2 regions of the Actinotalea sp. JY-7876 genome follow, and region 1 is predicted to be linked to the other one. Evidence: predicted binding sites of a transcription regulator. Region 1 holds the regulator's gene; the other holds the start of a gene.
What was found. The regulator Rex, encoded in region 1, represses fermentation and respiration genes when NADH is low (regulators of the CRP and FNR family bind a similar motif). The targets are predictions, from matches to a motif close to CTTGTGAANNNNTTCACAAG.

Region 1 (3,396 bases):
TCAGGAGCGGCCACGCCTGCGGTACTTCACCGTCGCGGAGGTGGCCGAGACCATGCGGCTGTCGAAGATGACCGTCTACCGCCTGGTCCACTCCGGGGAGCTGCCGGCCGTGCGGGTCGGACGCTCCTACCGGGTACCGCAGGACGCGCTCGAGGCGTACCTCGCGGCGTCGTCGGTCGAGTCGTCCGACCGCGACCGCATGTCGTCCTGACCCTGCCGGGACCTCTTCCGGCGCGGGCACCTGCCCGGGCACGGTAGAGTGACGGCGGACTTTCCCGAGCGCGGGCTGGTCGGTGGCCGAGAGGCCGCTGACATCACCAGGACCGCCGGCACACCGATCACAGTTGCGAGGACACGTGGGCTCCGTCATCAAGAAGCGCCGCAAGCGCATGGCCAAGAAGAAGCACCGCAAGCTGCTGCGCAAGACGCGCCACCAGCGCCGCAACAAGAAGTGAGCGCGCGCCCGCGAGGGCGCTGACGCGAAGGACCTCGACGAGGGCCCGGCTCCGGCCGGGCCCTCGTCGCGTCCGCAGGGTGCGTCGCCGTGGCAGGGGCCGTCGGGACCCGGAGCCGCGCGGGACCGGTCAGCCGCGCAGCTGGCGGCGGACCGCGCGCAGGATCAGACCGGCGACCCACGCGGCGCCCGCCCCGCTGGCGGTGTACATGCTGCGGCGCGCGGCGGTACGCCGGCGGCCGCGGAACTCGCGCACGGGCCAGCCGACCTTGCGCGCGTGGCGGCGCAGGCGGGCGTCCGGGTTGATCGCGACGGGGTGGCCGACCGAGGACAGGATCGGCACGTCGTTGGTCGAGTCGCCGTAGGCGTACGAGCGCGCCAGGTCGATGTCCTCGCGCCGGGCCAGCTCGGCGACGGCGCTCTCCTTCGCGCGGCCGTGGAGCAGGTCGCCGACGAGGCGGCCGGTGTAGAAGCCGTCGCGGTGCTCGGCGACGGTGCCCAGCGCGCCGGTGACGCCGAGCCGGCGGCCGATCAGCTCGCCGATCTCGACCGGGCTCGCGGTGATGATCCACACCTGGTGGCCGGCCTCGAGGTGGCGGTTGAGGAGCGCCTGGGTGCCGGGGAAGATGCGCAGCGAGAGGACCTCGTCCCACACCTCCTCGCCGATCGCCGCGATCTCGGCCACGGACTTGCCGGCCACGATCGACAGCGCGCGCGAGCGGACCTGGTCGATCTTCTCGACGTCCTCGCCGAACATCAGGTAGTGCGCCTGGTGCAGCGCGAACGTCACGAGGTCCTTGGTGCCGAAGAACCCGCGCCGCCGGAGCCCGACGGCGAGGTGGAAGGCGCTCGCGCCGCGGATGATCGTGTTGTCGAGGTCGAAGAACGCGGCGGTCCTGGCGTCGGCCTCGTCGAGGCTGCGGTGGTGGGCCGCCACGGCGGCCCGACCGGACTCCGCGTCGGAGCCCGGGAGCTCGGATCGTCCCGGTCTCGGCTCGGCCACCCGGTCACTGTAACGACTCCCCTAGGGTTGGGCGCATGAGCGACCGGGTGGACGAACGGGTGGTCCTCTACGTCCGTTCCGGCTGCCACCTGTGCGAGGCCGCGCGCGACATCGTCGCCCCCGTGGCCGCCGAGGCGGGCGCCGGGGTGAGCGAGATCGACATCGACACGGCGCCGGACGCCGCGGAGCTGGTGGAGCGGTACGGGGAGCTCGTGCCCGTGGTGGTCGTCGACGGCGTGCAGCAGGGCTACTGGCGGATCGACGCCGGACGCGTGCGGCGCGCGCTCGCGGCGGGTCGCGCATGACGGCACGCCCGGTGCCGGCCTCGACCGTCGCGCGCCTGCCCATCTACCTGCGCGCGCTCGAGCAGCTCGCCGAGCGGGGGGTGGAGCGGACGTCGTCGGGCGAGCTCGCCGAGCTCGCGGGCGTGGGGTCCGCGCAGCTGCGGCGGGACCTGTCCTTCCTCGGCTCGCACGGGGTGCGGGGCGTCGGGTACGAGGTGGACCACCTCGAGGCGCAGGTGGCCGCCGCCCTCGGGCTCATGGGGGACCTCGCCGTCGTCATCGTCGGCCTGGGCAACCTCGGGCACGCGCTCGCCAACTACGTGGCGGGCACCGGCAAGGGCTTCCGGGTCGCGGCGCTCGTGGACACGGGTCCGGACATCGTCGGGACGACCGTGTCCGGGCTGGTGGTCGAGCACGGGCGCGACCTCGAGGACGTCGTGCGGCGCGAGGGCGCGCGCCTCGCGGTCCTGGCGACGCCGGCAGGGGTCGCGCAGGACGTCTGCGACCGCCTCGTCGCCGCGGGCGTGACCGGCATCCTCACCTTCGCGCCGTGCGTGCTCCAGGTCCCGGCCGACGTCGACGTGCGCTCGGTCGACCTCGCCACGGAGCTGCAGATCCTCGCGTTCCACGAGCGCCGCAAGGGCGCCGCGCGCGCCTGACGCCGGACGGCGCGGGGCCGGACGCGGCCGTGCCCCCGCCGGCGGACCGGCGGGGGCACGGCGTCGGGCCGAGGGCCCGGTCAGGCCTTGACGGCCTCGATCTCGAGCGCGACCTTGACCTTGTCCGAGACGAGCACGCCGCCGGTCTCGAGCGCCGCGTTCCACGTCAGCCCGAAGTCCTTGCGCGACAGCTCGGTCTTCGCGGAGAAGCCGAGGCGGGAGGCGCCGAAGGGGTCGGTGGCCGCGCCGTTGAACTCGACCTCGAGCTCGACCTCGCGTGTGACGCCGTGGATCGTGAGGTCGCCGACCAGCACGTACTCGTCGTCGTCCTCGGCACGGATCGACGTCGAGGCGAAGGTCCACGTCGGGTACGTCTCGACCTCGAAGAAGTCGGCGCTCTTGAGGTGGCCGTCACGGTTCGTGTCGCGGGTGTCGATCGTCGCCGGGTCGAGCGTGGCGGTGACGCTCGAGGACGCGAGGTCCTCACCGATGGTCACGGTGCCGTCGGTGATCGCGACGGTGCCGCGGGTCTTGGAGATGCCCGCGTGGCGGACCGTGAAGGACGCCGAGCTGTGCGACGGCTCGATGCTCCAGGTGCCGGTGGTGACGCCGGTCGGCAGGGTGGTCGTGCTCATGGGTGCTCCTCGGTGGTGGTCTGTGGCGGTCGGTCGATTGGTTGAACAATCAACCTCTCGTTGATATTTCTACTACACCCGGGACGGGGGCACAACCGTTCGACCGCCGTCCGCGCGGCCGTCGTGGCACCCTGATCGGGACGGAGGGGGAAGATCATGACGGCTGAGACGCGGACCCGGGCCACGGCCCCGACCGGAGCCGCCGCAGCGCGCACCGCGGCGCCGGGCGCCGACACGACACCTTGGCTCACCGCCGAGCAGCAGCGCGCCTGGCGCGCGTACCTGTCCGGGACCGCCCGGGTCGCCGAGGCGCTCACGCGCCAGCTCGACCAGGACTGCGGCCTGTCGCTGAGCGAGTACG
Region 2 (3,396 bases), 140 kb from region 1:
AGGCGCGGACCACCAGCTCGGGCTGGAAGAGCACCTGGCGCTGCGCGTCCGGCGCGGGTTCCCCGGCGCGCGAGCGCAGCAGGAGGTCGGCCGCCACGCTGCCGAGGCGGCGCGTCGGCTGACGCACGGAGGTCAGCGGCGTCGTGAGCATCGACGCGAAGTCGACGTCGTCGTAGCCCACGACGGCGATGTCCCGCGGGATGTCGAGACCGTGGACCCATCGCAGGGTGCGCATCGCGCCCAGCGCGGTGAGGTCGTTGACGCAGAACAGCGCGGTCGGTCGGTCGCGTCCGCCTGCCTGCGCCAGGAGCTGGTTGGCCCCCCGCTCGCCGCCCTCCGCGTTGAGGAAGGGCACCGTCACCTCGACGAGCGCCTCGGCCGGGTCCAGGCCGGCGTCCTCGAGCGCGGCGACAGCGCCGGCCCGCCGGTCGACGCACTGGCGGATGCTCGCGGGCCCGTTGATGAACGCGATGCGCCGGTGCCCGAGGTCGAGCAGGTGCTCGACGGCCATCGCGCCGCCCGCGACGTCGTCGACGGCGACCGAGGCGAGCTCCGGGCTGGGTGAGGGCCGGTCGAGCAGCACCACCTCGACGCCGCGCGCGTGCAGGTCGAGCAGGTGGTCGACGTCGGCCGTCGCGGGTGTGACCAGGAGCCCGAGGACGCCGTGCTCCTCGAAGAGCCGCAGGTAGCGCGCCTCGCGCGCCGGGTCCTCGTCGGAGCTCGCGAGCATGAGCATGTGGTCGTCCTGGGCCAGCCGGTCCTCGACGCCGCGCGCGACCTCGGTGAAGAACGGGTTGGCGATGTCGAGCAGGACGGCGCCGACGGTGGTGATGGTGCCCGCGCGCAGCTGGCGCGCGCTGCCGTTGGGCACGAAGGACAGCTCCTCGATGGCCGCCTGGACCTTCTCGCGCGTCGTGGGGGAGACCCGCTCGGGGCGGTTGAGGACGTTCGAGACGGTGCCGAGCGAGACGCCGGCCTGGCGCGCGACGTCGCCGATGCTGGCGCGCACGGCGCCCCGGCGAGGTGTGCGGGCCATGGGTCCTCCGGGATCGGTACGGTCATTGTGCCCGTGGAACGGTTCAAGGACGAGACGGCGCACACGGGTCGCCGCTGGAGGTCCCATGGCTCGCGTGTGCTTCGTGTCCCGCATCCGTCCCGACCAGGTGGCGGCGTACCGGCGACGGCACGCCGAGGTGTGGCCCGAGATGCTCCAGGCGCTGCACGAGACGGGGTGGCGCGACTACACCCTGCACCTCGCGCCGGACGGCCTGCTCGTCGGGGTGGTCGACGTCGACGACTTCGACGCCGCCCGCGACGCCATGGCCCTGCGTGAGGTCAACGCGCGCTGGCAGGCCGAGATGGCCGAGCTCTTCGGCTCCGACGGGCCCCCGGACGAAGGCTTCGTCCCGCTCGAGACGGTCTTCGACCTCGACGCCCAGCTCGCCGCCGCAACCCCGCCCACCCCCACCCCGCCCACGCCCACCCCGCCCACCCCCACCCCGCCCACCCCCACCCCGCCCACCCCCACCCCGCCCACCCCCTCGCCCCCCACCCCGGCCGCCCGCTGACCGGTTTTGGTGCCGATCCGGGTGCCCGGACGCCCGGATCGGTGCCAGAACTGGGCCGTTCGACCGGCGAGGGCGGGGATCGGCGCCAAAACGCGGCGGGTGGTCGGCGGCGGGGCGGGTGACCGGCGGTCGCCTCACCCGCCTCACCCGCAGCGACCGCCGTCCACGACCGGCCGCCCGCTGACCCGCTTTTGGGGCCGATCTGGGTGCTCCGACGCCCTGATCGGTGCCAAAACCGGGGCGGGGGTCGGCGGCGGGGGGTCGGCGGCGGGGGGTCGGCGGCGGGGGGCGGGGGGTCGGCGGCGGGGGGTCGGCGGCGGGCGGTCGGCGGCGGGGCGTGGAGCGGGGGCGGGGCGGTTGACCCGGTTCGGTGGGGCGCCTATCGTTCGTGAAACGTTTCATTCGAGGAGTAGACACTGTGAGCACCGGGACGACGACGTCATCGGCTGCCGGGCGACGGGCCGCGGCCCTCGCGGCACTCACCGAGCAGACCATCGAGCTGCCGAGCTGGGCCTTCGGGAACAGCGGCACGCGGTTCAAGGTGTTCGCGCAGGCCGGCGTGCCGCGCGACCCCTACGAGAAGATCGCCGACGCCGCCCAGGTGCACCGGTACACGGGCGCCGCGCCGCGCGTCTCGCTGCACATCCCGTGGGACAAGGTCGAGGGCTACGCCCACCTCGCGGCGCACGCGGCCGACCAGGGCGTGACCATCGGCGCGATCAACTCGAACCTGTTCCAGGACGACGACTACATGCTCGGGTCGCTCACGCACCCCGACCCCCGCGTGCGCGCCAAGGCCGTGGCCCACCACCGCGAGTGCCTCGACATCATGCGCGCGACCGGCTCGCGCGACCTGAAGATCTGGCTCCCCGACGGCCTCAACTACCCCGGCCAGGACGACCTGCGCGCGCGTCAGGACCGCCTCGCGGAGGGGCTCGCGGAGATCTACGCGGGCCTGGACCCCGAGCACCGGATCATCCTCGAGTACAAGTTCTTCGAGCCCGCGTTCTACGCGACCGACGTGCCGGACTGGGGCACGTCGCTCCTGCACTGCCTCGCGCTGGGTCCGCAGGCGATGGTCGTGCTCGACACCGGCCACCACGCGCCCGGCACCAACATCGAGTTCATCGTCGCGCAGCTGCTGCGGGTGGGCCGCCTGGGCGCGTTCGACTTCAACAGCCGCTTCTACGCGGACGACGACCTCATGGTCGGGGCGGCGGACCCGTTCCAGCTCTTCCGGATCATGAACGAGATCGTCGCGGCCGACGCCCTGCGCCCCGACTCGGGCGTGAACTTCATGCTCGACCAGTGCCACAACATCGAGCCCAAGATCCCGGCCCAGATCCGGTCCGTGATGAACGTCCAGGAGGCGACGGCCAAGGCGCTGCTCGTCGACCGGGAGGCGCTGCACGCCGCGCAGCAGTCGGGCGACGTGCTCGGGGCCAACGGCGCCCTGATGGACGCCTACAACACCGACGTGCGCCCGCTGCTCGCCGAGCTGCGCGAGAGCCAGGGCCTGGAGCCCGACCCGATGCGCGCTTACGCCGCGTCGGGGTACGCCGAGACGATCGTGGCCGAGCGCGTCGGTGGCGCGCAGGCCGGATGGGGAGCCTGACCCGATGAGCCAGACCAGCCCGACGACGAACCCGGCCGCGGCCGACCTCATCGCGCGGTCCAACCGCCTGGGCGCCGACCCGCGCAACACCAACTTCGCGGGCGGCAACACCTCCGCGAAGGGCACCGGAACGGACCCGGTCACCGGCCAGCCGGTCGAGCTGCTGTGGGTCAAGGGCTCGGGGGGCGACCTCGGCACCCTGCGCGAGGCCAA

Region 2: rhaI (L-rhamnose isomerase) is a predicted target of Rex. The motif match lies at 1,954-1,973, and genes of this name have one in related genera.

What each region holds. Positions count from the first base shown of each region.
Region 1 covers NZ_CP059493.1:3,026,672-3,030,067, reverse strand. Annotated here, with positions in the region: gene H2O74_RS13970 (helix-turn-helix domain-containing protein) at 1-211, shown strand, start outside; gene H2O74_RS13965 (30S ribosomal protein bS22) at 357-455, shown strand; gene H2O74_RS13960 (HAD-IB family hydrolase) at 585-1,457, opposite strand; gene H2O74_RS13955 (glutaredoxin family protein) at 1,493-1,762, shown strand; gene H2O74_RS13950 (redox-sensing transcriptional repressor Rex) at 1,759-2,400, shown strand; gene H2O74_RS13945 (YceI family protein) at 2,481-3,035, opposite strand; gene H2O74_RS13940 (MarR family winged helix-turn-helix transcriptional regulator) at 3,192-3,396, shown strand, end outside.
Region 2 covers NZ_CP059493.1:3,164,347-3,167,742, reverse strand. Annotated here, with positions in the region: gene H2O74_RS14570 (LacI family DNA-binding transcriptional regulator) at 1-1,036, opposite strand, end outside; gene H2O74_RS14565 (L-rhamnose mutarotase) at 1,122-1,568, shown strand; gene rhaI (L-rhamnose isomerase) at 1,987-3,183, shown strand; gene H2O74_RS14555 (bifunctional aldolase/short-chain dehydrogenase) at 3,188-3,396, shown strand, end outside.